2 regions of the Neoaquamicrobium sediminum genome follow, and region 1 is predicted to be linked to the other one. Evidence: riboswitches for the same ligand, from Rfam matches in the RefSeq annotation. Region 1 holds a riboswitch; the other holds the start of a gene.
The links. A riboswitch is a leader RNA that binds a small molecule or an ion and turns the genes downstream of it on or off. The one in region 1 is predicted to bind S-adenosylmethionine.
Positions count from the first base shown of each region.

Region 1 (15,291 bases):
GCGCTGATCCCGTCCACCGGCAATCTGTCGGTGCTGCGTGCGCTGCGCATCCTGCGCGTGCTGCGCCTCGTCAGTGTCGTGCCGTCGCTTCGCAGGGTGGTCGGGGGATTGATCGCGGCGCTGCCAGGCATGGGCTCGATCGTTCTCCTGCTCGGGCTCGTCTTCTACGTCTTCTCGGTGATGGCGACGAAGCTTTTTGCCGCAACTTTTCCCGAATGGTTCGGCTCCATCGGCGAGTCCGCCTATTCCCTGTTCCAGATCATGACGCTGGAAAGCTGGTCCATGGGCATCGTGCGGCCCGTGATGGACGTGCACCCTTATGCCTGGGTCTTCTTCATCCCGTTCATCGTGCTGACCTCGTTTGCCGTGCTCAACCTGTTCATCGGTATCATCGTCTCGGCGATGCAGGAGGAGCACGAAAGCACGGCTTCGGAGGAGCGCTCAGCCATGCAGCACGAGCAGGAGACTATCCTGGCCGAAATACGCGCCCTTCGCGAGGAAGTGCGGTCGCTGAAATCGTAGGTCCGGTCAGTCGGCGCGGAAGTGCTTGGAGAGCTTCAGGCCCTGGGCCTGGTAGTTCGACTTCAGGTCGACGCCATAGAGCTTGTCGGGGCGCGACAGCATGTGCTCGTAGACCAGCCGGCCGACGATCTGCCCGTGCTCGAGGATGAAGGGGACTTCGTGGCTGCGAACCTCCAGCACCGCGCGGCTGCCGGTGCCACCCGCCGCCGAATGGCCGAAGCCGGGATCGAAGAACCCCGCATAGTGAACGCGGAACTCGCCCACCAGTGGATCGAACGGCGTCATCTCGGCCGCATGATCCGGCGGCACGTGGACCGCCTCGCGTGACACGAGGATATAGAACTCGTCCGGATCGAGGATCAGCTCGTTGCGCCCTCGCGCAAACAGCGGCTCCCAGAAATCATGAAGGTCCTGAGCGGCGCGCTTGTCGACGTCGACAACCGCTGTGTGATGCTTGCCGCGATAGCCGATGAGCCCGTCTGCATCGCCGCGCAGGTCGATCGACAGGGCGATACCGCCGCCGGAAATGTTTGGCTCTTCCGCCGCCACGAGCGTCTGGCGGACATGCAGCCCCTGCAGCTCGGCTTCCGACAGACGCGCCAGGCCCTTGCGGAAGCGTATCTGCGACAGGCGCGATCCGGCGCGGACCACGATCGGGAATGTGCGCGGGCTCACCTCGATGAAAAGCGGGCCGTTATAGCCAGCCGGTATCTTGTCGAATTCCTGGCCGTGATCGGCCATGACGCGGGTGAAGATATCGAGCCGGCCGGTTGAGCTTTTCGGGTTTGCGGAAGCGGAAACGTCCGTCGGCAGCGCAAGGCTCTCCTGCAGCGGCACGATGTAGACGCAGCCGGTTTCCAGCACCGCGCCGGACGTCAGGTCGATCTCGTGCAGCTTGAGCCGCTCAAGCTTTTCGGCCACGGGGCTCGCCGGCCCCGGCAGGAAGCTCGCGCGCACGCGATAGGCCTTGGCGCCCAGCCGCAGGTCGAGGCTCGCAGGCTGAATCTGGTCGGCATCGAGCGGCCCGGCCGATAACAGCGCGCGGGCGTCGAACAGCGCCGCGATGTCGCGATCCGGTAGAATGCCTGTGCTGCGCAATGCCGCGTCCCCGTTCCAGTGCGGCGAGGTTTAATGAGCCAGCCGATTGACGCAAGTCCGCCATGGGCGTAAAGGGCGTTTATCCCGTGGTGATTTGCCGGTCGGCTTGCAGCCACGTTAAACAAGTCGCTAAAAGGGACCGAGAGGAAACCGGCATGCGACTTCGCGGCCGGTTTTTTTGTGTCTGGGGTTTGACGATGACGACTGAAACGAAGCGCAACTGGAAGCCGGCGACCGCGCTGGTGCATGGCGGAACCACGAGATCCGCGTTCGGCGAAACGTCCGAGGCGCTCTATCTGACCCAGGGCTTCGTCTATGACAGTGCCGAGGCAGCCGAGGCGCGTTTCAAGGGCGAGGAGCCAGGCTTCATCTATTCGCGCTATGCAAACCCCACCGTCGACATGTTCGAGAAGCGCATGTGCGAACTGGAAGGAGCGGAGGACGCCCGCGCGACGGCATCCGGCATGGCTGCCGTGTCGGCAGCACTCCTGTGCAGCGTCAAGGCTGGCGACCACGTGGTCGCAGCGCGCGCCCTTTTCGGCTCCTGCCGCTGGGTTGTCGAGAAGCTTATGCCGCAATACGGCGTCGAGACGACGCTCGTCGATGGCCGCAACCTCGCCGAATGGGAACAGGCTATCCGGCCCAATACCAAGCTGTTCTTCCTCGAAAGCCCGACCAACCCGACGCTGGAAGTGGTTGACATTGCCGCCGTCGCGAAGCTCGCCAACCAGGCCGGCGCACGGCTGGTCGTCGACAATGTGTTTGCCACGCCGCTGCAGCAGAAGCCGCTGGAACTCGGCGCGCACGTCGTCGTCTATTCGGCCACCAAGCACATTGACGGCCAGGGCCGCTGCCTCGGCGGCATCATCCTTTCCGACAAGAAGTGGATCGACGAGAACCTGCACGACTATTTCCGTCACACCGGGCCGTCGCTGTCGCCTTTCAACGCCTGGACGCTGCTCAAGGGACTCGAGACGCTGCCGCTGCGGGTCAAGCAGCAGACCGAGACGGCGGCACGCATCGCCGGCCACCTTGCCTGTCATCCGGCGATCGAGCGGGTGATCTATCCCGGGCGCAACGACCACCCACAAGCCGACATCATCGCGCGGCAGATGACGGGTGGATCGACGCTGGTGTGCTTCGACGTCAAGGGCGGCAAGCAGCAGGCGTTTTCGTTCCTCAACGCTCTGGACATCGTGAAGATCTCCAACAACCTCGGTGACGCCAAGAGTTTGGTCACGCATCCCGCCACGACCACCCACAAGAACCTTGCCGAAGACGCCCGGCTCGATCTGGGCATTCTCGGCGGCACTGTGCGGCTGTCAGTGGGACTCGAAGACGCCGACGACCTGATCGAGGATATCGACAGGGCACTGGGCAAGGCGGCTTGAGGGCTGTTCGACGTCACATTTCCGCCATCGGGCCTTGACGGTGTAGAGACCAGCATCAGAATCGGGTGCAGAGTCGAGCCATCGCCATGTACCGCAGCACGACACGAGATATCGAGGTGGAGGTCGAGCCCTTCTACCTCCCCGACCGCTCCGATCCCGACGACAGCCGCTACGTCTGGGGCTACCGGGTGACGATCGCCAATAATTCCGACGTATTCGTCCAGCTTCTGGCACGCTACTGGCGGATCACGGACGGCATTGGCCGGGTTGAGGAGGTTCGTGGACCGGGCGTTGTGGGCGAGCAGCCGGAGCTCAATCCCGGCGACAGCTTTCAGTATACGTCCGGCTGTCCGCTACGCACCCCTTCCGGCATCATGGTCGGTGCCTATACCGTGCGCAGCAGCGACGGAGAGTTCTTCGACGTGGAAATACCCGCCTTCTCGCTGGACCTGCCCGACCGCACCCAATCGGTGAACTGAACGATGGCGGAAGTCTGCGTCAACCGGGTCAGGAGGTCTCGTCGCCTTCGGGAAACAGATCCCGGTCCATGAGCGCGCGACCAAACCGATAGAGGATATCGGCGGCGAGTTCTTTCCGCTCTTCCAGAAGCCGGTTGTAAGCCTTGCCAGCGGTGAAGTTCATGCGGCGGTGCGCGGAAGGATCGAGTTCGTGAATCGCCTGCGCCAGGCAAATGGCGATCTCGCACACGGCTTGTGCCGTCTCCTCGCGCATCTCGGCGCGTGTAACCATGGTATTCGCCATGCAATCGGCCCGTCGGTCCTGTCCTGAAACGCCGAATCCTGCACTTTATGCGTTGAGTATTCATTAAGGCTGGCCGCGGGTCCCGTCAGGGTGCAGGCATCCGCGCACAACCCTCACCCGCCCGGTCAGTGCATGCAACCGGTGGATTGTCCGGCCGGATCGTCTGGTCCGCATGCTCGACCAGGGCGGAAAATCCCCAGCCAAATGCCGCGGCGGTCAGGGCAATGAGTATGATCTTGAACGTCATCAGCTTTCCAGTGCGCGCCCCAACTGCCCACGTAGCCGCGGTTAACATGAAGGGACAAGGTTCACAAAGGCTTTCGGGAACCATTAACCGAAGGCCGGGAGCCCCGACCTTCGGCTATTCGTGAACCGCGCGGCCTGAGCCGGCATGCCGATATGGGCGGTACGCTACTGTGCCGGCGCGAACTCGGCCGGATCGAATTCGTACTGCTTCGAGCAGAACTCGCAGGCGACGCTGATTGCGCCGTTTTCCGTGCTTTCCGCGATTTCCTCGGCCGTGAAGCTGTCGAGCACGGAGCGGATGCGGTCGCGCGAACACGAGCAGTCGTCGATCACGGGCGTGCCTTCGAACACACGCACGCCATGCTCGTGGAACAACCGGTACAGCAGCCGCTCAGACCCTACGGTCGGATCGAGCAGTTCGTCATGCTCCACGGTTCCAAGCAGTGCCTTGACCTCGTTCCAGCTATCGTCGGTTGGGTCCGGGGCGTCGCCATCGTCGCCGTCACCGCCCGGCAGATCCGGCAGTCGCAGCCTATCGGGCGCCTCGGGCAGGAACTGCGCAAGCAGTCCACCGGCACGCCAGTTCTCAACGGCGCCATCGTCCCCGCGCGTGAGCTGGCGGGCGACCGACAATCGAACCTCAGTCGGTATCTGCTCCGACTGACGGAAATAGGTGCGCGCAGCTTCCTCCAGAGAGGTGCCGTCAAGCTGCACGATGCCCTGGTAGCGCTGCATATACTGGCCTTGGTCGATCGTTAGCGCCAGAACGCCCACGCCAAGCAAATCCGAGGGCGATGCCTTGCCCTCGCGCACCGCCTTCTCCAGCCGCTCTGCGTCGAAGCGGGCATAGGCGCGCAGCGACTTCGGCGTCGAGAAATCGGCCACCAGCATGTCGACCGGGCCGTCGGACCGCGTCTGCAGAATGAACTTTCCGTCGAATTTCAGCGAGGTGCCGAGCAGGACCGTCAGCGCCACCGCTTCGGCCAGAAGACGCGCGACGGGTTCTGGATAGGCGTGGCGCGACAGGATCGCGTCAAGAACGGGGCCGAGCTGCACGACACGCCCACGGGCGTCGAGCGCGGCCACCTCGAAGGGAACCACATGGTCGTCCCCGGCGAAACCGAATTCGCCGAGCTTGATGTCTGTCTCAGTCACCAGAACACTTCCTGTCGTGGCGCTGCCGGCGCACGTAAGCGGCGCCCGGCAATGCGCGGCTGTGAATACCCAATGGTCGGGATGAGCCCACTAGATAGGGGTGCATCCGCACGCGATCAAGCGCCGAAGCACCAGGCGAGAACAGCCTTCTGGGCATGCAGGCGGTTCTCCGCCTCATCGAACACCACCGAATTCGGCCCGTCGATCACAGCATCCGTCACTTCCTCGCCCCGGTGGGCCGGAAGGCAGTGCATGAACAGCGCATCAGGCTTTGCATTCTCCATCAGCGCCTCGTTGACCTGATAGGGCGTAAAGACGTTGTGCCCTCTGGCGCGATGCTCCTGCCCCATCGACACCCACGTATCGGTGACGACGCAATCGGCGTCGCGTACGGCATCCTCCGGCGAGCGCATGACCTTGACCGCGCCGCCATTGCCGTTCGACCAGTCGAGGAACGGGCCAGCCGGCTCGCTGCCTTCCGGCACAGCCACATTAAGCCGGAAATCGAAGCGCGCGGAGGCCTCCATCAGGGAGTGCAGCACATTGTTGCCATCGCCGGTCCAGGCAAAGAGCTTGTCCTTGACCGGACCGCGATGCTCCTCGTAGGTCATCACGTCGGCCATGATCTGGCAGGGATGTGTATCGTCGGTAAGACCGTTGATGACCGGTACCGTCGCGTGTTCGGCCAACTCCAGCATGCGCTCATGCGATGTCGTGCGGATCATGATCGCGTCGACATAGCGCGACAAAACCTTCGCAGTGTCGGCGATCGTCTCCGAGCGGCCGAGTTGCATCTCGGTGCCGGTCAGCATGATCGTCTCGCCACCGAGCTGGCGCATGCCGACGTCGAAGGAAACGCGCGTACGCGTCGACGGCTTCTCGAAGATCATCGCCAGCACCTTGCCGGCGAGCGGCTTGTCGACCTCGCCGGACTTCAGGCGATGCTTGCGGGCGCGCGCGTCGTCGAGGATCGTCCGCAGCTCGCTGGAAGGAATGTCGGAAAGATCGGTGAAATGCCGGAACGAGCCGCTCATGATGCGCCTCCCGCACCGTTGACTGCGGTCAGCTTGCCGGCAGCCGCCCGGATGCGTTCGACACCGTCGCGGATTTCTTCAACGGTCACCGTCAGCGGCGGCAGCAATCTCACAACGTTGTCGCCGGCTGGTACCGCAAGGAAATGCGCATCGCGGAACGCGGCGTTGACCGCCGTGTTCGGCATCCTGCATTTGAGCCCGAGCATGAGGCCAGTGCCGCGCACCTCCTCGAACACGGACGGAAATTCATCGACGACCGACGCAAGCGCCTGCTTGGCCGCAAGCGCCTTGTCCTGAACGGCCTGGAGAAAACCGTCTTCAAGAACGACATCGAGCACCGCGTTGCCGACTGCCATGGCAAGCGGGTTGCCACCAAAGGTGGTGCCATGCACGCCGGCCGTCATGCCCATGGCCGCGCGGTCGGTCGCCAGGCACGCACCGACCGGGAAACCGCCACCGATGCCCTTGGCGATGGCCATGATGTCGGGCTCGATGCCAGACCATTCATAGGCGAACAGCTTGCCCGTGCGACCGATACCGCTCTGGACCTCGTCGAAGATCAAGAGAAGGCCGTGCTCATCGCAGAGCGCGCGCAGCTTCTGCAGCATCGCCGCCGGCAGCAGCCTGATGCCGCCCTCGCCCTGCACGGGTTCGATCAGGATCGCGGCCGTCTCCGGCCCGATCGCCTTTGCGGTGGCCTCGAGGTCGCCGAATGGCACCTGGTCGAAACCCTCGACCTTGGGACCGAAGCCCTCGAGATATTTCGGCTGCCCGCCCGCAGCGATGGTTGCCAGCGTCCGGCCGTGGAATGCGCCCTCGAATGTAACGATCCGATAGCGCTCGGGCGCGCCGTTTACATAATGATAGCGACGCGCGGTCTTGATCGCGCATTCGAGCGCCTCGGCGCCCGAATTGGTAAAGAACACCTTGTCGGCGAAGGTTGCGTCCACAAGCCGCTCGCCCAGGCGGCGCTGGCCGGGAATCTCGTAGAGGTTGGACACATGCCACAGACGTGCCGCCTGCTCGGTGAGCGCGGCAACCAGATGCGGATGGCTGTGCCCAAGCGAATTGACTGCGATGCCGCCGGCGAAATCGAGATAGCGCTCGCCGCTGTCCGTCACCAGCCAGCTTCCCTCGCCTCGTTCGAAGGCCAGGGGTGCGCGAGCGAAGGTCTCGTAAAGCGCCGAACCGTTCATTATATGCCTCGTCGACTGCGTCGCGGCGAATGCGCGAAGTAGATCAAAAAAGCCGCCCAAAGGGCGGCGGAGGCCAACTTATATCGGCTTTTCGGGCACTTGTGTCAAATGAAACCGATTATCCCAGAGGCCGCCCGGCGCCCGCGCCATGACAGATTGACGGCGAAGCGGAGCCAAGTTGGGGAAAACCGAAAAAACAGATTCGGCGTGGCAGCCGGACTCTTGTCACGGAGTCAGCCGATACTGTAGTTTGAAGCCAAGAAATAACTAGATTTCGTGCGGCGGATCTAATCACCCCAGTAGATGTGGTGCCAGCTGGCTACGGCCGGATGGCGATGGATTCGGATTCCGCGAACTTTTGATAGCAGGAGCCTGTTCTGATGAACTGGACCGATGAACGCGTAGAATTGCTCAAGAAGCTATGGGCGGATGGTCTGAGCGCAAGCCAGATCGCAACCCAGCTCGGCGGCGTCAGCCGCAATGCCGTCATCGGCAAGGTGCACCGGCTCAAGCTCTCCGCACGCGGTCGTACTTCATCCACGCAGCCACGCGCGAAGAAGGCCCCGGCAACAACCGGCGTCGCCAAGGCGCCGAGCCGTCCGACACGCACCGTAACGGCAACGGTCGGCGCCACCGCGCTTGCCGCGCAGTTCGATGCCGAGCCGGTTGCCCGGCAGGTGATGCGCCCGGCTGCAAACGTCGTCGTGCCGATCTCGCGCAAGCTGGCGCTCATCGAGTTGAACGAACGAACCTGCAAATGGCCGAACGGCGATCCGCTGAGTGAGGAATTCAGCTTCTGCGGCAACGAGGCCGGTGAGAGCGGACCCTATTGCGGCTACCACTCCAAGGTCGCATACCAGCCCGTATCGGAACGCCGCCGCGCCCGCTGAGAGGTTGGGGCACCAATAGTCCTAGCGGGCCGCGACACTCGCGCGCGCCACATCGTCCAGAAGGCCCTGCTGAATAAGCCGATCTATGACAAGGCGCGCGCCTTCGCGCGTCAGATGTCCATAGTCATACTGGATAGGCACATTGCCGTCCGTTACCGTCTGGCAGTTGCCATCGGCATCGCAAAGCGCCTGCAGCGGCGAGACATAGGTGACGGGCAATCCCTCAAGAGCAGACTTGACCTCCTTCTCGAGCGCTGAGACCTCCTCGTAGCGGTTGAAGGCGCGGATCTCGTGGCTGCGCCGCGGGAGTGAGGCGCTTGCCAACAGTGAAGGCAGAAAAGTCGTGTATTCGATCGGCTGGCCGATCACATACACATGATCGGTCCTGCGGAGGATTTCAGTGAGTGTTTTCCGCAGCTTCCTGATGTCGTTACCATTGCGCCAACGAGCCGCAAGAATAACGGCATCGAAGTTGCCCTCGCTCAGATAAGTGTCGAATGCGCGCGCCATCAATTCAGTGCATTGTCGTCTGCCAACGCTGTCGAGCACGGGGCGACAGCCATTGTTGCCGATGGTTATCAACGTCGCGTTGTCAGCGGATTGATAGACAGGCAGGGCGAGCTGTGTTGCATAGCTGTCGCCCAATATAAGCAACCGGGGTTCCCCACCCTGACGAGTCAGACAATCCGGCAAACTGCCGTCGGCAGGCACCGCGCGGACGCTGCAACCGGAGTACTCGTGCTCTCGCTTGTATGGGTCGAACGCTGCGTAGTGGCGCGCCTGTTCATCGAGACGTCCTGGTAGGCCGTTGCCGAGATAGGAGTAGGATGCGATGGCGGCTGTTACCGCCATCGAGACCGCACCGGCAATAATCGTGCGCCCGGGCGTCCAGAACTGAAAGCGCATCTGCCGCACCGGTCGCTCGACCAGATGCAGCGAAATCCAGGCCGCCGCGATGGAAAGCCCGATAAGCATGATCGCTTCGGTCAGCGTCGGCATGGCAGCATTGGCGTAGTGCCGGAAAAAGACGAGAACCGGCCAGTGCCAGAGATATAGTGAATAGGAGATCAATCCTATGAAAACTGCCGGCCGCAGGCTCAGCAGACGATGCGCTGAGGTGGTAGCGCTCTTCGGCCAGACCAGCAATGCAGCACCCACGCAGGGGTAAAGCGCATTCCAACCAGGGAAAGCCGTCTCTGCCGTGAGTTGGACCGCAGCATAGAAGATAAGAGCCAGGCCGACCCACCCCATGCCTTCGCCCAGAGCACGTGAAGCAATGGGTTTTGCAAAAACCAGGGCGGCACCGGCAGCGAGTTCCCATGCACGGGTATGAAGCATGAAAAATGCTACAGGTTGATCCGTTTCGACCCAATAGACAGATGCGACAAAGCTTGCGAGCGCGATAACCGCCAGCACTGCCAGCAGGAACACGGCTGACTTGCGCAACCGCCATACACACCACATGATTAGCGGCCAGAACAGATAGAACTGTTCTTCGACGGCCAACGACCAGGTGTGGAGCAGCGGCTGCATCTCCGCGGCCGGATCGAAGTAGCCGGAACTCCATAGAAAATAGAAATTGGAGAAACCGAACGCGGCGAACATGCCGCTCTCTCCCAGGCGGGCGAAATCTCCTGGCAACAGCAGCAGGTAGCCTGCTGCCACGGAGGCAACTAGGACCACCAGAAGTGCAGGAAGGATGCGTCGGAACCGCCTGTCGTAAAACCGCACCAGCGAGAACCTGTCGCCGGACAAATCCGTGAAAAGGTTCTTCGTAATCAGGTAGCCAGAGATCACGAAAAATACGTCGACGCCGATAAACCCGCCGGTAAACGGAGCGATCCCGTAGTGATAAAGCACGACGGTCAACACCGCGATCGCCCTCAGGCCATCAATGTCGGAACGATAGGCAGGAGTGGGCGTCAAAATACGGTCCGGGCTAGCTCGGTTCGGCGCGTGTTTTGGCCTGCGCAGAGCCCGAGGTCAACCATCGTAGTTCAAGCTTACGTCCCGGCTATCTGGATGATTGCAAGCAAAGGCACTCTTGCCGGAAAACCAGCTCGTCAGCTCCGGGCCGGCGCCGGGTTCATCATCACCACCCGATGGCTCTTGTCTTCCTTGGGGCGCTCCAGCGGAAGCTGTTCGCCGGTGACGACGTAATAGACCGTCTCGGCGATGTTGGTCGCGTGATCGCCGATGCGCTCGATGTTCTTGGCACAGAACAGCAGGTGCGTGCATGGCGAGATGTTGCGGGGGTCTTCCATCATGTAGGTGAGCAGCTCGCGGAACAGCGAGGTGTACATCGCGTCGATCTCCTCGTCGCGATCGCGCATGAACGCTATCGCGCCGACCGAACGCGAGGCGTAAACATCGAGCACCTGCTTCAATTGCGTCAGCGCAAGCGTGGCGAGGGCTTCCAACCCTCGGAAAAGCTGCACCGGCTGGCGTGTGTCGGCAACGGCGACTACGCGCTTGGCGATGTTCTTGCCGAGATCGCCGACGCGCTCGAGATCGGCCGAGATGCGGATCGTTCCGATGATTTCGCGCAGGTCGTCCGCCATCGGCTGGCGCTTGGCGATGAGAACGATCGCGCGGTCGTCGATCCAGCGCTGCCCCTCATCAAGCACGACGTCGTCGGCGATCACCTTACGCGCCAGCGCTGCATCGGCGTTGATCAGCGCGGCGACCGCTTCATCGACCATGCGCTCGGCATGGCCGCCCATGGCTGCAATGCGATTGCCCAGAGTGGCGAGCTCTTCATCATAGGCGCGGACGGTGTGCTGCGAGTTCATGGCGGACGATCTGCCGGGGCGATTCTTTTCGATAAATCTAAGGTAGTCGGATGACAGGAAAAAGAAAGCGTCGCACGCTGGAGCCGCTGTTTTCTCTCCTACTCCGCCGGCAGATGCACCGTAAACGCAGACCCCTCACCCAGTCTGGACTTCACGGTCAGCCTACCCTCATGGCGGGTGAGAATATGTTTGACGATCGCCAATCCGAGCCCGGTGCCGCGCCGTGTAACGGTGGTCTCCACGCGATAGAATCGTTCTGTGATGCGGGGGATGTGTTCCTCGGCGATACCCGGACCGAAGTCGCGCACGGTCACGGCCACTTCCGGTATCGGCCCGGCGCTCGTCCTGTTGATCTCGATCTCCACCTTACCGCCTGAGGCGCCGTATTTGCAGGCGTTCTCCACGAGGTTCTCGAAGACCTGGATGAGTTCATCACGGCTGCCTGGGACCAGGACCGGTTCATTGGGCCGCGTGTAGAAAACATCCACGCCGCTTTCTCGTGCCAGATGGCCAAGTGACTCGACCACGCCCGCAACCACTTCGCCGAGGTCGATTCGCGCCTCGGATCGCATGTAAGGCTTCATCTCGATGCGCGACAGAGACAGGAGATCGTCGATCAGCCGCGCCATCCGCTCCGTCTGCGCCTGCATAATCTGGAGGAAATTGTCGCGCGCCTTCTCATCGTTGCGCGCCGGCCCGCGCAGTGTTTCGATAAAGCCCGAGATCGAGGCGAGCGGGGTGCGCAGCTCGTGGCTGGCGTTGGCGATGAAGTCAGCGCGCATACGATCGATGCGGCGCGTTTCGCTCTGATCCTTGAAATGGACCACAAACAGACCCCGCGCGCCAACGGGTGCCGCCGAAACCCGAAATGCTCGCTCGATCGGCACTCTTTCGCTGTAGTCGATGGCGCCGGGCCGTCGCTCGCCAAGCAGACCCACAATGAGCTGCTGCATTTCCGGCGTGCGGAACTTATGGTGCAGCAGCGTGCCCGGGGGGATCTGGCCGAAGGCGGCAATGGCTGCCTGGTTAGCGTGGAGCGCGGCACCTCTAGCATCGAAGATGACGATCGGTTCGGGAACGGCGGCAGCCAGCTCCCGCGCCGAAAGCATGTCGATCTCATCACTGTCGCCGATACGCAGCTCTGTCGCCTGAACCATCTACGAGCCTTGCAATTCCGATGTCGCCGGTCCGTTGCCTCTAGACCCGGGCGGGACCACCCCATAGCATGGTTTCCCCACATCACAGGAATATCTCAATGGGCAACCCCTCCCCCAAATTCGAGACTCCCGTCAAGCCGATCAAGCTCGTCATCGACGGCAAAAAACGTGTCTTCGACATCGACGATCCAAAACTCCCGGATTGGGTCGACGACATGGAACTGAAGGCGGGCGGCTATCCCTATGACAGCAAGATGGACAAATCCGAATACGAGGACACGCTGGAAAAGCTTCAGGTAGAGCTGGTGAAGCTGCAAAGCTGGATGCAGAAGAGCGGAGAACGCGTGCTGGTCCTGTTCGAGGGGCGCGATGCAGCCGGCAAAGGCGGCACGATCTTCGTCACGCGACAGTACATGAACCCGCGCACGGCGCGGAACGTCGCGCTGACCAAACCGACGGAGACCGAGCGAGGCCAATGGTACTTCCAGCGCCACGTCGCGCATTTTCCGACCAGCGGCGAGTTCGTGACCTTCGACCGCTCCTGGTACAATAGAGCCGGCGTCGAGCCCGTAATGGGCTTCTGCACGCCCGAGCAGCACGAGAAGTTCCTCGAGGAAGCGCCGCTGTTCGAAAAAGGTATCGTCGCCGACGGCATCCGCTTCTTCAAGTTCTGGCTCACAATCGGGCAGGAAACCCAGCTCGGCCGGTTCCATGACCGTCGGCACAGCGCGCTCAAGGCTTGGAAGTTCTCGCCGATGGATGTCGCAGGCATGGAAAAGTGGGACGAATACACGAAAGCGCGCGATCTGATGTTCGAGCGGACCCACACCGAGCATGCCCCGTGGACGGTCGTTCGCGCCAACGACAAGCGACGCTTGCGTCTGGCCGTCATCCGCCGCCTGTTGCTCACAATTCCCTATGCCGGGCGCGACCTCGACGTTATCGGCGCGGAGGACGACAAGATCATCGGCGCGCCTTCCTCGGCCTTGCGCTGAGGGTTTTCGGCCCTGGCGCGCACGAAAGAGCGCGCGGGCCGATGATGCGTCTTGTTCCAGTGGTGCGGCCGACGATAGATTTCCCACAGCGCCAGCCAGGCCGCCAGCGACAGCCGCATCCAGTGGAAAGGCGTTTGCAGGGCGATCGAGACCAGCCCGACCTTCTCTTTTAGCGTGAGTGTCGCCATTCCGATTGCGACGAAGGCCGCATATCCGGCAAGGATGTTGACGAAGCCGATAGTGACCAGCACGATTTCCAGGTTCTGCATCGAGCCGACCAAGGCGAGTTTCGCGATCACATAGAGGATCGTGAATAGGAAGACCGGGTGGACCAGCGCCGATACGAGCATACCCAGAAACAGTACCTGCATGAGCAGGAAGGAAAGCGGGCCAAGATCTTTCCAAAGGGTACGTGGTGAACGCATGTGGACCAGCCACGTCTGCGCCCAGCCCTTGAACCAGCGCACACGCTGCGGCAGCCAGGTCTTGAGATCGTCCGGCCCGTCTTCGTAGGTTGGATGCGTGATGACGCCGACGCGATAGCCGAAGCGTTTAAGCCGAAGCCCGAGATCCGCATCCTCGGTCACGTTGTAGGCGTCCCAGCCGCCGGCGTCCACGAGTGCCGATCGCCGGAAGTGGTTCGACGTTCCGCCTAGCGGCAGAAGCGCGCCCAGGCCGGCCAGCCATGGCAGCACACCGCGGAAAAGCCCTGCATACTCAAACGCGAACATCCGCGACAGCGGGCTTGCCGATGCGTTGGTAATGACGAGCGGCGCTTGCAGGCAGGCGAGCGTGTCGTCCTCGGCATGAAAGCGTTGCCATGCCTCGATGAGCTGATGCGGATGCGGGCGATCCTCGGCATCGAAAAGCGTGACGAATTCTCCGCCGCATAGCGGCAGCGCATATGCCAGCGCCTTCGGCTTTGTGCGGGGCAGTCCTGGCGGCACGGTTATGATCTCGATGCAGGGGCGTAACTTATGCTCGCGCAACGCCGCCAGCGTCTCGTGGTCGTCCTCCTCGCAGACCAGCTTGATCTCCAGCTTGCTGCGAGGCCATTGCAGCCGGCCGAGAGCGACCAGAAGCTGCGGGATCACCTCCCGCTCGCGATAAAGCGCGACCATGACGGAGTAGACCGGCAACGCGGCTGGATCGACGGGCGGCGGCGAACGCAATCTCAGGGGCTGGGCTGCTGTCAGCGCCAGGATCCGTAGCGCAACACAGGCGCCAAAGGCGAGCGTCGCGACCAGATGCAGCGCCAGGATGGTCTCCATCGCCGCGACGGCCAGACAGAGCGGCAGGACAACGAGGATCGTCGCGACGCACGCGCCCTGCCAGGCATTCGCGACGATGCGTGCAGACAAGTCGGTGTGGCGAAGGAAGAGACCGTTCTGGGCATCCTCGACCAGTCGCCGCTTCGTCAGCTCCAGAATAGCAGTGCGAAGGACGCCCGGCGGAGACACCACAAGACGCGTCTTCAAATGTGGCGATGCCGCCAGCCTGGCGCGCATGAGTGAAATTCCGACATCGGGCGTAGCGATCACATGCAACGTGGTGCCGTCCGTCCGCTCGAGCAGGGCCAGAGGCAGACCGCGGGGGCGGCGCAAGGCCGCCAGGCGGTAGCGCTCGGGCACTTTCAGCCTCTTCGCATCGATTTCGGACAGAAACGGCAAATCCAGTTCATCGGCGATGGCACGGAAAAGCACTGCCTCGTCGATTTCGCCGGAAGCGAGCAACTCCACAACGAAACCGGTGCCATTTGCGGACGCGCGATCCAGCGCCCGCAGCACGATTTCGGATGTCAGTCTGGTTCGTCGGATGACCGGCAACCATTCGCGCATAAGCAGATCGCGAGGGCTGGCCCGGGACATTTCCGCTGCTGCGGGGCGTGTGGACGGACCCGAGCCGAGGGCGACTTCTGGAAGACCATTATCTGGCGCGCAGTTCAGTCGCCCAACGGTCAACAAGGACGGGCCTATCGGCGGCGCTACGTTGGGAACATGCGACGCGCCGGAAAAAGCCACGGCCTAATCTCCGCTCGCAATGCGACAGGCCA
Region 1 is NZ_JAZHFV010000002.1:193,929-209,219, reverse strand. Features, by position in the region: gene V1479_RS06265 (ion transporter) at 1-522, shown strand, start outside; gene V1479_RS06260 (2'-deoxycytidine 5'-triphosphate deaminase) at 529-1,620, opposite strand; SAM riboswitch at 1,697-1,774, shown strand; gene V1479_RS06255 (O-succinylhomoserine sulfhydrylase) at 1,818-3,011, shown strand; gene apaG (Co2+/Mg2+ efflux facilitator ApaG/CorD) at 3,098-3,490, shown strand; gene V1479_RS06245 (hypothetical protein) at 3,519-3,743, opposite strand; gene V1479_RS06240 (hypothetical protein) at 3,859-4,020, opposite strand; gene V1479_RS06235 (Hsp33 family molecular chaperone) at 4,185-5,174, opposite strand; gene argF (ornithine carbamoyltransferase) at 5,291-6,208, opposite strand; gene V1479_RS06225 (aspartate aminotransferase family protein) at 6,205-7,404, opposite strand; gene V1479_RS06220 (GcrA family cell cycle regulator) at 7,785-8,294, shown strand; gene V1479_RS06215 (acyltransferase family protein) at 8,316-10,220, opposite strand; gene phoU (phosphate signaling complex protein PhoU) at 10,358-11,086, opposite strand; gene V1479_RS06205 (sensor histidine kinase) at 11,185-12,243, opposite strand; gene ppk2 (polyphosphate kinase 2) at 12,342-13,238, shown strand; gene V1479_RS06195 (glycosyltransferase family 2 protein) at 13,160-15,106, opposite strand.

Region 2 (15,291 bases), on a different contig from region 1:
GCTCCGGGACACCAATTTCACGCCCGGGTCATGGGCGGACGCGCTGCATTTTCCACCATCTCGAAGACGCTGGATGATGCGACTGCACGCACTGCTGGAGCGTACCGGCCGGCGGCTATGGCCGATCTTTGCCGGCGTGATCGTGGTTGAAGCCCAGAAGCGGCTGTACCAGGGCGTGCCTGTCGCGGCGCGAGCCTCGCGGCGTGTGTTCGTGCCGGTGCTCTCCCCGCAGGGCGCGACACGGGCGGTTCGCGAAGACGCCCGCACCTAGGCCCATAGCGCTGGTAATCCTGCGTACAGTCGTTAACCTCCCAAGAGGGAGGATCGCCGATGCCTCAGGAACTCGTCGACGCCGGCCAGTCATGGCTCGAATACGCGATGCGGCCCTGGTTTGCCTACCAGCTCGTTCTCATCGCGCTCCTGTTCCTTGCGGCGAAACTCATCGCCCGCCGCCTCGAAGCCTCACTCGAGGAGCGCGCCCGGCAGATACGCGGCCAGCCGGCGATGCTGCGCGTTCTGGTGGCGCTGCTGCGGCGGGTCGACTGGATCCTGTTCGTCGCGTTCCAGGCCACCGCGCTCGTCGTGCTGAATCGCGTCACTTGGCCGAGCAACACCGTGCTGGTGTCGATTTCGCTGTCGCTTGCGCTTGCCTGGCTAGTCGTTACCGTCGCATCACGCGTCATTCGCAACAGGTTCGCAGCGCGGCTGGTGCAGTGGCTGGCCTGGATCTATGCCTGCCTGACCATTCTCGACCTTGACGACGACGCATCCCTGGCGCTGGAGAGCATTGCACTGCCGCTGGGCACAACGCGGCTGACCGTTCTTCTGCTGCTCAAGTCGACGTTGCTGCTGATCGCCGCGATCTGGCTGGCCGTGATGATCGGCAACATGATCGACGACCGGGTGAAGGCTGCAAGCGACCTGACGCCCTCGCTGCGGGTACTCATCGGCAAGATCGTCAAGTTCGCGCTGATCGTGCTTGCCGGCACCGCCGCGCTGTCGGCGGTCGGCGTCGATTTGACGGCACTGACGGTTTTTTCGGGCGCGGTCGGCGTCGGCGTCGGCTTCGGATTGCAGAAGGTCGTGTCCAACTTCGTTTCTGGCATCATCATCCTGCTCGACAAGTCGATCAAGCCCGGCGACACGATATCGCTGGGCGACACCTTCGGCTGGATTCGCGATCTGCGCGCACGTTTTGTCTCCATCGTCACGCGCGACGGCAGGGAATACCTGATACCCAACGAGGATTTCATCACACAGCAGGTGATCAACTGGTCGTTCTCGGACGAGCTGGTGCGGCTCGACGTGAAGTTCGGCGTTTCCTACGACGCCAACCCGCATCAGGTTTCCGAACTGGCGATCAAGGCCGCAATGACCGTGTCGCGCGTCGAGGCCAGCCGGACGCCGGTCTGCTGGCTGACCCAGTTCGGCGATTCCTCGCTCGACTTCGTTCTGCGCTTCTGGATCAAGGACCCGCAGCAGGGATTGACGAACGTGCGCGGCAAGGTGCTGCTGGCGCTGTGGGATGCCTTTCAGGAGGCCGGCATCGCGATCCCCTACCCGCACCGCGAGATCGTCTTCAAGACGCCGATCCCCGAAAGCAAGCCGCGATCGCAGCGGCGCAGGAAGCCGGCCGGCTGAAGCAACGGCCGGCTGCGTGATCAGGCCACCACCGCCTCCGAACTGCCGCCGAGCTCCGCCAGGTCGTACGGCGTCGTCTGATAGACTTGGTTGATCCAGTTGCCGAAGAGCAGATGCGCATGCGAGCGCCAGCGGTTGAGCGGTGGTCGCGCCGGATCGTTGCCCGGGTAATATTCGTGAGGCACCTCGATCGGCGAGCCGGCCGCGACATCGCGGTCGTACTCCTCCTTCAGCGAGGTAGAGTCGTATTCGATGTGGTTGAACATGTAGAGCCGATTTCCGGTCTTCTCGGCAAGCATGCAAGGGCCGGTGGCATCCGACTCCATCAACAGCTCCAGCCCGGTATTGGCCGCGATGTCGGCGCTGCGAACCTCCGTCCAGCGCGAGACGGGAATGGCGAAGTCGTCAGAGAAGCCTGTGAGGAAGGGCGATGCCGGAGCATGGTTTCGGTGGCGGTAGACGCCGAACGCCTTCTTCTCCAGCGTGTATTTGGGCACGCGGTGGAAATGCCACGCGGCAGCCATGGCGCCCCAGCAGATGAAGAAGGAAGAGTGCACGTTGGTCGTCGTCCAGTCGAGGATTTTGGTCAATTCGTCCCAATAGGTGACGTCCTCGAACGGCAGCAGCTCGATCGGCGCCCCAGTGACGATGAAACCATCGAACTTGCGCGACCGGACCTCCTCCCATGTCTGGTAGAAGGTGATGAGATGCTCTTCGGACGTGTTCTTGGCCTTGTGATTGCCGATGCGCACCAGCGTCAGCTCCACCTGCAGCGGCGTCGCGCCTATCAGCCGGGCAATCTGCGTCTCCGTGCGGATCTTGTTGGGCATCAGGTTGAGCAGCCCGATCTGCAGCGGCCGGATGTCCTGCCGCAGCGCCGAGCGCTCGTCCATGACGGACACGCCCTCGCGCACCAGTACGTCGCGGGCGGGAAGCTGGTCGGGGATCTTGATCGGCACTGCAAACACTCCAAAAACAAAAAACCGGCGGCGAATTCGCGGCCGGTCCCAACGGACATGTTGCAAACGGCCCTTTAGCAACTTGTTTAACGTGGCTGCAAGCCGACCGGCCAAATCACCACGGGTCTGATCTTGCTTTTAGGCCTGCCCGCCCTTTGCGTCAACGGCAAAGCTTGCTAGAGGCAGGCGGCCCTTCAAGCTGGAATACGCCCATGACCACCGAGCTTCGCCCGCAACCGCGCCCCGGCGTGATGGAGATCGATGCCTACGTGCCCGGCAAGAGCCATGCGCCGGCCGGTGTTGCGAAGGTTCACAAGCTGTCGGCCAACGAGAACCCGCTCGGGCCATCGCCGAAGGCGGTAGAGGCCGTGCGCGCGATCGCAGACCGGCTGGAACTCTATCCCGATGGTTCGTCGACGCGCCTGCGCGAGACGATTGCCAGCGTGCATGGGCTGAACGCGGCCAATGTAATGGCCTTCAACGGCTCGGACGAGGCCATCGCCCTGATGGCACGCACCTATCTGCGCGACGGCGACGAGGCGATCTACAGCGAGCACGGCTTCCTCGCCTATCCGATCTACATCCGCGCGGCCGGCGCCACCCCGGTCGTGGCCAGGGAAACCGACGAACGCGCCGACGTCGACGCAATCCTTGCCGCCGTGACGCCGAAGACGAAAGCGGTGTTCCTCGCCAATCCCAACAACCCAACCGGCACCTATCTGCCCTTCGGCGAGATACGCCGGCTGCATGCAGCGCTGCCCAGGGACGTGCTGCTCATCATCGACGCCGCCTACGCCGAATTCGTGCGCCGCAACGACTACGAAGCGGGCGTCGAGCTCGTCGCCGGTTCCGCCAACGTCGTCATGACCCGCACCTTCTCCAAGGTCTATGGCCTGGGCGGCGCGCGTATCGGCTGGATCTATGCGCCGCAACATGTCGTCGACGTGCTGGAGCGGGTGCGCGATCCGTTCAATGTCAGCGCCATGGCGATCGAGGCGGGTGTCGCTGCCATGCTCGACCGCGCGCATGTGGAGCGCTCCGCGGGCCACAACGAGGAGTGGCGCAACTGGACGAGCGAGGAACTGCGCAAGCTTGGGCTGAGGGTCACGCCCAGCGTCGGCAACTTCATCCTCATCCATTTCCCGGACGACGCACGATACTCGGCCGCCGCTGCCGACGAGTATCTGAGCGCGCGCGGCTATCTGCTGCGCCGTGTCGCCGCTTACGGCTTTCCCAACGCGCTGCGCATGACAATCGGCACCGAGGAAGCCAATCGCGGCGTTGTCGCCGCCCTGTCCGAATTCCTGAAAGACTGAACGATGCCTAATCCCATGTTCGACCGGATCGCGCTGATCGGCATCGGCCTCATCGGCTCGTCGCTGGCGCGGAAGATCCGCCAGGAAAACCTCGCTGGCGAGATCGTCATTTCGACCCGGAGCCAAGAAACGCTGGCGCGCGCCGCCGAGCTCGGCCTCGGGGACCGATACCTGTCCGATCCCGCCGAAGCGGTCGTGGAAGCCGACCTCGTCATTGTTTCGGTGCCTGTCGGCTCTTCCGGCGCGGTGGCGGAGCTCATCGCATCGTCGCTGAAGACGGGCGCCATCGTGACCGATGTCGGCTCGACCAAGGCGTCGGTGATCGCGCAGATGCAGCCGCACATGCCGGAACACGTCCATTTCATCCCCGGCCATCCGCTCGCGGGCACGGAAAAGTCCGGCCCCGATGCCGGCTTTGCGGAACTGTTCGAAAACCGCTGGTGTATCCTGACGCCTCTGGAAGGCACCGATGAAGCTGCGGTCGAACGTCTCGCCGCCTTCTGGCGCGGATGCGGCTCGAATATCGACACGATGGACCCGCAGCACCACGACATGGTGCTGGCGATGGTGTCGCACCTGCCGCATATCATCGCCTACAACATCGTCGGCACCGCCGACGATCTGGAAACGGTGACCAAGTCGGAGGTCATCAAATATTCCGCCTCCGGCTTCCGCGACTTTACGCGACTGGCGGCCTCCGACCCGACCATGTGGCGCGACGTGTGCCTGCACAACAAGGACGCGATCCTCGAGATGCTGTCGCGTTTCTCCGAGGACCTCGCCTCGCTGCAGCGCGCGATCCGCTGGGGCGACGGCGACAAGCTCTTCGAGATGTTCACGCGCACGCGCGCCGTGCGCCGCTCGATCATCGAGGCCGGGCAGGAAATCGACGCGCCAGACTTCGGCCGCTTCGTCGCCTCCCATCCGGAGAAGCGCTGAACTTCAGAGCGGCGATATAGAGCCCAGCGACAGGAAGCCAAGACGTACTTCGCCGCCGTCGATACGCAGCGGCAATGTGGGCGTGTCTCCCATCGCCGACAGTCCCGTCATGGCGAGCTCGATTTCGCTCCGGGATTCGGGCATCAGCTCGGCCAGGATGCTTGCCAGCGCCTGAGGCTCGCGCACCGTGACGCTCAGCTCGGCGTCGACAAGCCCCGCCTCGTCGATCGCCACCGGCCCGGTGATCGTCACACCCGCACCTTCAGGCGTCGAGAGCGTAATGTTGCGGATCGTGCCCGAACGGCCGCGCAGGCTGCGACGGTCCTCGATCGGCTCCGCCCAGCCAGCCAGCGACACATCCATCAGCCCCTCGAGGGGTGGCAAGGTGGTTGCACCGACCAGTTCGGCATCGAGCAGCAAAGAGGAAAAACGGACGGCCAGATCGAGGTCTGCGCCGGCCGGCCGCATGTGAAGCTGGAAGCCCTCCGCCTGCCCGAGAAGCGGCGACAGGTCGCCCGGCTCATCCAGCCTTACCACCAGGTCGCGGCTTTCCATCGACATCCGCTCGGGCAGCGGCGAGGCGAGCCGCACACTGGCCTGCAGGCTCGACCAGGTTAGATCGAGCGCGTTGAGACCCGGCACCTGCAGTGTCGCCGGCCCGTCGAGTTCGCCTATGATGTGCTTCGGCGCATAGATTTGTGCGGCCGAGCGGAACTGCCGTGCCCGGAAGCCGATGCCGTTTCGTCCGTCCTCGAACATCACCGACCGGCAGAACACGCCTATGCGGAACGGATAGCCACGCGCCTCGGCGTTTTCGCAGCTCGCGCGGCGCCCATCGCGATTAACTCCAGCCACGGTCGCGTTGACCTCGTCGACCAGACGCCCCGAAGCATAGTGCCAGCCGAACGAATAAAGCACGACCGCCAGCACGATCGCCAGCGCGAACCAGAAGAACCGTCTGCTGTAATTGGGTCGTCCTGCACCGCTTGACGCCATGCCCTCGCTCTCGCTACCCCTCGCCCCGGAACTGTCCGGTGCATTCAGTGTGGTTAGGCGATATGGGCGATTTTTGGGTGTTTGGCTATGGCTCGCTGATGTGGCGGCCGGGTTTTGCCCATACCGAAACGCACAGGGCGCGCCTCATGGGCTATCGCCGTGCGCTGTGCGTGCGCTCGCACGTCCACCGCGGAACGCCGGATCGGCCGGGCCTTGTGCTAGGCCTGGACCGTGGTGGATCCTGCCTCGGCCTCGCCTTCCGTGTCCCGGACGATCTTTCCGGCGAGGTGATGGCCTATCTGCGCGATCGCGAGCTCGTCACCAACGTCTACCTGGAAAAAAGGCTTCCTATCAGGCTCGACAGCGGCGACACGGTTGAAGCCGTGACCTACGTCGTCGACCGTCATCACCTGCAATATGCAGCGCGCGTCGATGTCGATGAAGCAGCGCGAACCGTCCGCAGCTCGGTCGGCCAGTCCGGCCCGAACGAGGAGTATGTGCTGAACACGATCGGCCACTTGAGGGCACTGGGCATCCGTGATCACTGGCTGGAGCGGGTCGCCGAGCGCCTCAGTCCCTCGCAGCCGGCGGTTCCACCCCGAGTTCCCTGAGCCGCTTTACGGCCGTGGGCGGCATCTGCGGTGGGTTGGCCGAACGCGCGGCCTCGACCAGCAGTTCATCGCAGGCAGCCTCGGTTTCGGAAACCAGTCGCTCCATGAACGCTTCCTTTCCCAGCCCCGGCTCGATCGGAGGCAGGAAGCGGGCATGGATGACGCCCGGAAACCGCAGGAACTTGCGGCGCGGCCAGTAGAGACCCGCGACATGCGCAACAGGCACCACGGGAACACCCAGCGCCGAGTAGATTTCGACGATGCCCCATTTGTAGGCCGGCTCGTCGCCGGGCGCGCGGCGCGTACCTTCCGGATAGATAATGAGCTGCCGGTTCTCCGCCATGCGCTCGCGCGCAATCACCAGCGCCTGTTTCAGCGCCTTGGAGCGGCTGCCGCGGTTGATCGGGATCATGCGCATCTTGCCGACGTACCAGCCGAACATCGGGATCCACATCAGCTCGCGCTTGAGGATGTAGACCGGGTCGCGCAGGTAGGGAAAGAACGAGATCGTATCCCAGAAGGACTGGTGTTTGGGCGCCAGGATGAACGGGCCTTCCGGCAGGTTCTCCAGGCCTTCGATCCGGCTTTCGGTGCCGGCGATCCATTCCTGCAGCTTGAGGCTCGACCGCGCCCAGAACTTCGGCACGAACCAGGCGAGATGGCGCGGCGCGATGAAATAGAACGGTGTCCAGAAGATCATCTGGACGATAAGGCTGACATAGAAGGCGACATTGAACGCCAGCGACCTGACGACGAGCATGGGGACCGGCCTGAGGGGTTGTCGTGCGGAGGTCTGGTTACACCAAGCAGCCGCAAAGGGGAATGCGTCGCGGCCCGAGCGGGTCCTATTGGACCATTTCGGCGGAAGCAGGCGCCGTCACCTCCACCATGCCGGCCTGCTGCGAGCCAAGACGCGGGAACGCTCCCCGCACCACTGCCGCGAGATATTTTGCGTACTCGGTCAACAGCACCCGCAGCGCATCGCGGTTAGTCATCCACTCTCCGCCGTCGAGGCGGGTGTTGACGACCGGATAGGGCAGCAGGTCGGTGTCGCCGATCAAACGCTTCAGTTCGAGCAGGCTGCGCGGCATGTGATAATTGTTGGTGACCACGATGACGCTGCCATAGGCATGACTGGTCACCCATTTGGCGCTCTCTTCGGCGTTGCCGATCGTATCGAGCGCCGCGCGGTCGATATCGACGCAGCAAGCGAAGAGATCCGGGTCTCCACCCGTCGCCTGTTGCAGGTCGACCACGCGCGCCGAGGGGTTCACGCCGCTGATGAGCAGCCGCTGTCCTTTGCCCGAGCGAAGCAGGTCGAATGCCGCGTCGAGACGCTTCTCACCGCCGGTCAGGACGATGATGGCGTCGGCATCGCGCGGCTCGGCAGGTGTGGCAAGTCGGGCCACATGCGTGGAAAAGGCCGCAAACCCGCCGAGAAACGCAAGACAGCCGCACAGAAGCACGACTGCCGAGACGGCAAGCGCGCGCAGCCAGCGCCTCTGTGGCGCAACTGTCCTTACGGGCCCCTTCATAGTGCCATGGTTAACTGCGAATTGCGGCAATGAATAGCCGCTTCTGAAAGAGTTTCAGCAGCTTTCAACCGTCATGATGACGGGCATCGATGTCTCCCAGATAGGAAACCACCGTCAGGTGCGATGTGGCTGCAGTCAGCGCGCCGACAGCGATAACCACCAGGGCCACACCTGCATAACCCGCTGTACCGATTGCAAAATTGCCGAAAAGCGCCGTGGCCTGATCGGCTTCGGGCGTCGCCATGTTGCGCGAAGACCACCATGAGAAGGCAACGAAGACGATGATAGCGGCTAATCCGCCCGCCGCAGCCCCCTTCATGCCGGTGAGCAGGAAATGGCGGCGGAACTCGCCGGCGATGAATCGCGCCTCGGCCCCGACGAAATGAAGCACCTCGATGATGTGGCCGTTGCCGGCCATCGCACCGCGCGTGGCGAAGACGACGGAAAGCACGGTGGCTGCAAGCATCAGTGCCAGCACCGAAATGCCGATTGTGACGGTCGTGCGCGCCATGGCGACCAGCCGGTCGACCCAGGTGCGGTGATCGTCGAGCGACGCTTGAGGCACTTCAGCGCTGAGCGCTGTACGCATCGCGGCGAAATCCGGCGGCGATGCCGGATCGATAGTCACGATCACGAGGCGTGGCACGGGCAGTTCGTCGATGTCGAGGCCCGAGCCAAGCCACGGTTCGAGCAACCTGATCGTTGCCTCCGCACCGACGATCGAGGCCGAGCGCACGCCGGCGAAGCCGGAGACGATGCGTTGCGCGGTGGCCAGACCGGCCTCCATGTCGAAGCCTTCGGCCGGCTTGATCTGGATCGTCGCCTCGCGGGCGATCTGGGTCTGCCATGTCGCCGCGGTGTCGCGCACCAGCGTGACCGCGCCAAGCGTCAGGCAGGACAGGAACGTCATGATGGCGATGACAAGGATCAGCGCGCTGCCCGCGACGTTCTGTGGTGGCACGATAGGCGCGGACTTGCGCGGCGCGCGCTCCGGGCGTGCCGGGGCCGCTTCCTCGTGCTCGGCCTCTTCTGCTGGATCCCGATCAATCATGGATTTCCAGCCGCCCGTCAGCGAGGATCATGCGCCGCGCGTCGACCTGCTCCATCAGGCCGAGATCGTGGGTGGCGATGACCACCGCCGTTCCCAGCCGGTTCAGTTCGATGAAGAGGCGCAGAAGCCGGCGCGCCAGCGGCGGATCGACATTGCCCGTCGGTTCGTCCGCCAGCAGGATTTCCGGCTGTTCGATCAGCGCCCGCGCGATTGCCGCGCGCTGCTTTTCGCCGCCCGACAGCACGGGCGGCAGCACATGCATGCGCTCGCCCAGACCCACCCATTTCAGAAGCTCGATCACGTCCGACCGATACGTGGCCTCCTCGCGCCCGCGCACACGCAGGGGCAAGGCCACATTCTCGTAGGTGGTCATGTGGTCGAGCAGGCGGAAGTCCTGGAACACGACGCCGATGCGCCGCCGCAGCATCGGCAGTTCGCGACGTGTGATGCGCGCGCGATCCTTGTTGAAGACCGTGATGAGCCCGCGCGTCGGCTTGAGCGACAGGAACAGCAGGCGCAGCAGCGTGGTCTTGCCGGCGCCCGACGGGCCGCTCAGAAACTGGAACGAGCGTTCAGGCAGATCGAATGAGATGTCGCGGAGGATCTCCGGTCCCATGCCATAGCGAAGGCCGACATTCTCGAATCGGATCACCGGGAGTCCTTACGTCTTGCGATTGGCCGGTTGCGTTTCGGCGGAACGGGGCAAGCCCGAACATCCATCGGCATGGTTAAGGCCGGGTTAAATTCCACGTCTGAAGGGTGTTTCCGCAGCGAAGCATTAACCATTTCGGTCTACTGCCTGCAGGAGCACCGCTAAAGGACGGCCGGCCGCATGAACGAGGACGACAAGGCACGCCCGGTTTCCGGCGAAATCATGACAGGCGAGGCCATACGCAGCGGAAACGTGCGCAAGGCCGATGTCACGGACGCGGAATACGAAACGGTGGACGGTCCGGCAAACGCCAGTCCGCGCGGCTTCGAGCCTGTCGCGCCGGCAACGGGCATGGATTTTCTCAAGGCCGATATCGCCGCCGCGCAGGATGAACCGCGCGGCAGGCAGGGCGGGCCCCTCTTCTGGTCTTTCGGTCTCACCCTTGTCATCCTCGCCTTCTGGATTTCCGGCGGCCATGCGCTTGTGCGCAACGTCGTGCTTCCCGCCCCTTCCGAGCGGCTGCAGCCGCTGCGGATCGGCGAGGTCAAGAGCCGGATCGAGAATCGCGGCGGCCGCGATGTGCTGTTCATCGACGGTCTTGCCGAAAACCATGGCGGCAGCGCTAGCCGGCTGCCGCCGATCGAAATCATGGTCACCGACAACAACGGCGCGGCAACGCGCTATTTTCTGGGGACAAACGGCGCCGAACTGCAGCCTGGCGACCGCTACTCCTTTTCGAGCCGCCTGGAGGCACCTAGGTACGGCGTGAAATCCGTTTCGGTCAGCTTCCGGGAAGGTAACCGCTGATGCCTGTGGTACGCGGCAAGGAAATCGAGGTTCTGTTCAGCGCCTCGGCCATCGCACGACGCAATCTTGAACTCGCCAAGGAAATCGCCGAGCGCGACTACGAGGACCTGCTGGTCATCTCGATCCTCAAGGGCTCGTTCATCTTTGCGGCCGACCTGATTCGCGCCATGCACGACACCGGGCTATCGCCGGAAGTCGAGTTCATCTTCATCTCGAGCTATGGCACCGGAACAACCTCCGGCGAGGTGAAGGTACTGCGCGACATCGACAACGAGGTCGCCGGCCGCGACGTGCTGCTGATCGATGACATTCTCGAATCGGGCAAGACACTGAAGTTCACACGCGAACTGATGATGTCGCGCGGGGCGAAGAGCGTCTCGATCGCCGTGCTGCTCGACAAGCACAGCAAGCGCCAGACCGAGCTGACGGCCGACTTCGTCGGCTTCGACTGCCCCGACTATTTCGTGGTCGGCTACGGCATGGACGTCGCGCACGCCTTTCGCGAGCTGCCGTTTGTCGGCGTGGTCAAGGGAGACGCCTGAGGTATGGCAAGGATACTGATCGTCGAGGACGACGAATCCGTCCGCGCCTTCACCGCACGCGCTATCGCCGCTGGCGGTCATGAGGTCGAGACTGCCGAAGACGGCGATCTCGGGCTCGAATCGATCCGCAGCGCCGATGGCGGTTACGACCTCGTACTCTCCGACATCCGCATGCCTGCCATGGACGGCATCGAGATGGCCAAGCGCGCCGCCAGCGAGTTCCCGGGCCTCAGAATCCTGCTGATGACCGGCTATGCCGAGCAGCGCGAACGCGCCGCGGACCTTGCCGACATCATCATCGACGTCGTGCCGAAACCCTTCACGCTGAACGAGATCAGGACCAAGGTGCAAAGGGCGCTGCAGTAGCGGCACAGCGGCCTTGGCTTTGGTGCGTCCTTCGAGGCTCGCTTCGCTCGCACCTCAGGATGAGGGATGTGGTTTGATCGAACCCGCTCGCGGTGGGCTCGATAAAAGCCGACAAGACCACCCTCGAACCCACCATCATGCAGGAGCGATGCACTACAGTCCTCATCCTAAGGTGCGAGCGGAGCGAGCCTCGAAGGACGCACGACCTAGTCCAGCAGGCGGAATTCCAGGTAGATCGTCCTTTGCAGAAAGGACTGGTTGTCGTCGGAGACGACTGAGATGATCGTCTCGCCGTCCTCGCGCTGCCAAACGTCCAGCGCTTCCATGTTGTCGATCCTGTAAGCGAGATCGGCCTGCATCAACACGGTGCCGTCGACCAACACGCCCGGCATGAGGCTTGCCGCCTCGATCCGCCGCAGCCGCATGGCAACGCCCTGTGCGATCGAGAAGCGTCGTTCCAGAAGCAGAAGGTCGCCGTCGGGCAGGAATGCCCCGTCGGTCACGTCGAAATCGTCACTGCGCAGAACCTTGAAGATGCCACGCTGCGGACCCTCGACAATCGCGGCGAAGATGTTGCCTTCGGTATCGATGCTGCGTTCTGCGACCACGATCCGGGCTCCGGCGAGCGCGCTGTCGTCGGGTGCGCGCGCGACGGTCTCGAAGCCCTGATTGTAGCGCAGCTCGTGGCGCGGCACGACGAAGTCGATCTCGCGCAGCGGGCCGGCCATCCCATCCGGGCCTATGGCATATTCGACGATGCGCGCATCGCGCTCGAAGGCGACCGTGGCGATGCCGTCATTGACCTCCAAGCCCTCGGCATCTTTGTCTTCCTTCGCGTCCACGACATTGCCGTTGGCGTCGACCATCGCCTGCAGGCTGAAATCGCTGACACGTACCGGCACATGATCGCCGTCGCGCTCGATGCGCCCGCGGAACCAGTAGCCGTGATCGGCAACGCCGAGAAACGCGCTTCCCGGCGACAGGAATCGCAGACCGGAAAACTGGCCGAAACGGCGATCCTGCGCACTCAGCTCGAGCCCGCCAACGAATTCGAGCCACCCGAAACGTGTCTCGGCCGAGCCGAGCGCGAACCGCGTAATCTGGGAACTCTGGAGCTCGACGGGCTCGGGGGCGCCTTCCTGCGCGTAGCCCGCTCCGTATGTCAGAAACAGCAGCACGGCGCCAAGCGCCGCCTGAAAACGCCTCATCGCCCGCGACGGGCGACACGCCGCGCATCGCGCTGGTTCTCTTCGCCGAACAGCGCGGCAAGCTGCTCGGTCATGGCGCCGGCCAGTTCTTCGGCATCGACGATGGTTACGGCGCGGCGATAGTAGCGCGTCACGTCATGGCCGATGCCGATCGCCAGAAGCTCCACCGGCGAACGCGTCTCGATCAGCTCGATCACGGCGCGAAGATGCCGCTCCAGATAATTGCCCGGATTGACCGACAGCGTGGAATCGTCGACCGGCGCGCCGTCCGAAATCATCATCAGGATCTTGCGCTGCTCGGGCCGCGCGATCAGCCGCTGATGTGCCCACAGGAGCGCCTCGCCGTCGATATTCTCCTTCAGCAAGCCCTCGCGCATCATCAGGCCGAGATTGCGCCGGGCGCGCCGCCAGGGCGCGTCCGCCGACTTGTAGATGATGTGGCGCAGGTCGTTGAGCCGACCCGGATTGGCAGGCTTGCCTTCTTTGAGCCACTTCTCGCGCGACTGTCCGCCCTTCCAGGCGCGGGTTGTGAAGCCGAGGATTTCCACCGACACGCCGCAACGTTCCAGCGTGCGCGCCAGAATGTCGGCGCAAGTGGCGGCGACTGTGATCGGGCGACCGCGCATGGAGCCCGAATTGTCGAGCACCAGCGTGACCACCGTGTCGCGGAACTGGGTGTCGCGCTCCCACTTGAACGAGAGCGGCTGCATCGGGTCGATAACGACACGCATCAGACGCGCTGTGTCGAGCACGCCCTCTTCCAGATCGAAGTCCCAGGAGCGGTTCTGCTGCGCCATCAGACGGCGCTGGAGGCGGTTCGCGAGCCGGCCGACCACGCCCTGCAGATTGGCGAGCTGCTTGTCGAGGAAGGCGCGCAGGCGTTCCAGCTCCTCTTCGTCGCAAAGCTCCTCGGCCCCGACCGTCTCGTCGAACGCGCCGGTGAAGATCTTGTAGTCGATCTCCTTGGGCAGGTTCGCGAAGGGGTTGTCCTGCCGCTTGGCTTCGCCCGGCGTCTCGGCGTCGAGGTCCTCGTTATCGGAAAGCTCGTCGGCGCTGGCTTCCGAGGATTCCGTTTCGCCGGTCTCCTCATCCTCGCTGGCGCTGTCGCTTTCCTCGGCCTGCGACTGCTCGGAGCCGGAATCGTCCTCGCCGCCCTGCTCGCTGCTTTCCTCGCCCTGCGGCTCGTTTTCTTCGTCTTCAGATTCCTGGCTCTGCTCGTCCTCGCCCAGCTCTTCGGCCATCTCCATCGAGGCGAGCATCTCGCGCACCACGCGGGCGAAGGCCTGCTGGTCGTCCAGCTTGTCGGCGAGCCCGGCAATGTCGCCGCCGGCCTTGTCGTCGATCCACTTGCGCCAGAGATCGACGACGCGCTGGCCGCTGCGGGGCGCTTCACGGCCAGTCAGCTTCTCGCGCACCATCAGCGCGATGGCTTCCTCCAGCGGCGCATCGGCCTGGTCGGCGACGTCGGCGAGGTTGGCCTTGGCGTATTTATCTTCCAGCATCGAGCCGATATTGTCGGCCACGCCTTGCATCGCCCGGCTGCCGATCGCCTCTACCCGTGCCTGCTCGACGGCGTCGAAGATGGCGCGCGCCTGCTTGCCCTCGGGCGCAAGACGCGTATGGACGCGCGGGTCGTGGCATGCGCGGCGCAGCGCCATCGAATCGCCCAGCCCACGCGTGACGGCAATGTCGGCGGCCGAGGCCTTCTTGGGCAGATCAGGCAAACGTGCGCGCGAACCGGCCAGCGCCGGCTTCTCCTTGGCGAACGCGACTTCGAGCTCACCGTCACCGGCAAGCGCGCGCATGCAGACCGAGACCGCCCGTTTGAACGCGTCGGTGTCGCCGCCCTTGCCGGGCTTGTTGCGCGTATTGTCGCCTGGGCCCGCCAACGGCTACCCCAGCACCACGTTTGCAGCGCTTTCCGGCAGTTCCTCGCCGAAGGCGCGCTGATAGAACTCGGCCACGACGGCGCGCTCCAGCTCGTCGCACTTGTTCAGGAATGTGAGGCGGAAGGCAAAGCCGACATCATTGAAGATTTCGGCGTTCTCGGACCACATGATAACCGTACGCGGGCTCATCACCGTCGACAGATCGCCGTTGATGAACGCGGAACGCGTCATGTCGGCGACCCGCACCATCTTGTTGACGATGTCGCGGCCCTTCTCGGTGCGGAAGTGCTTGGCCTTCGCCAGGACGATCTCGACCTCGTTGTCATGCGGCAGGTAGTTGAGCGTGGTGACGATGGACCAGCGGTCCATCTGCGCCTGGTTGATCTGCTGCGTGCCGTGATAGAGGCCGGTCGTGTCGCCGAGGCCGACCGTATTGGCGGTGGCGAACAGGCGGAATGCCGGGTGCGGACGAATGACGCGGCTCTGGTCGAGCAGCGTCAGCCGGCCGGAGGATTCAAGCACACGCTGGATGACGAACATCACGTCGGGCCGGCCGGCGTCGTACTCGTCGAAGACCAGCGCGACATTGTGCTGATAGGCCCAGGGCAGGATGCCGTCGCGGAACTCGGTGACCTGCATGCCTTCCTTGACGACGATGGCGTCCTTACCGACGAGGTCGATACGGCTGACATGGCTGTCGAGGTTGATGCGCACGCAGGGCCAGTTCAGCCGCGCCGCGACCTGCTCAATATGGGTCGACTTGCCTGTGCCGTGATAGC
Region 2 is NZ_JAZHFV010000005.1:129,623-144,913, reverse strand. Features, by position in the region: gene V1479_RS15880 (class I SAM-dependent methyltransferase) at 1-271, shown strand, start outside; gene V1479_RS15875 (mechanosensitive ion channel family protein) at 331-1,641, shown strand; gene metA (homoserine O-acetyltransferase MetA) at 1,662-2,600, opposite strand; SAM riboswitch at 2,655-2,732, opposite strand; gene hisC (histidinol-phosphate transaminase) at 2,813-3,916, shown strand; gene V1479_RS15860 (prephenate/arogenate dehydrogenase family protein) at 3,920-4,855, shown strand; gene V1479_RS15855 (DUF2125 domain-containing protein) at 4,859-5,851, opposite strand; gene V1479_RS15850 (gamma-glutamylcyclotransferase) at 5,914-6,462, shown strand; gene V1479_RS15845 (lysophospholipid acyltransferase family protein) at 6,422-7,222, opposite strand; gene V1479_RS15840 (YdcF family protein) at 7,308-7,997, opposite strand; gene V1479_RS15835 (cell division protein FtsX) at 8,062-9,048, opposite strand; gene ftsE (cell division ATP-binding protein FtsE) at 9,041-9,700, opposite strand; gene V1479_RS15825 (hypothetical protein) at 9,881-10,507, shown strand; gene hpt (hypoxanthine phosphoribosyltransferase) at 10,507-11,049, shown strand; gene V1479_RS15815 (response regulator) at 11,053-11,415, shown strand; gene V1479_RS15810 (esterase-like activity of phytase family protein) at 11,622-12,623, opposite strand; gene cobT (cobaltochelatase subunit CobT) at 12,620-14,512, opposite strand; gene cobS (cobaltochelatase subunit CobS) at 14,516-15,291, opposite strand, start outside.
Region 2: it holds a riboswitch for S-adenosylmethionine, as region 1 does, so the genes downstream of both, metA (homoserine O-acetyltransferase MetA) here and V1479_RS06255 (O-succinylhomoserine sulfhydrylase) in region 1, are expected to answer to the same signal.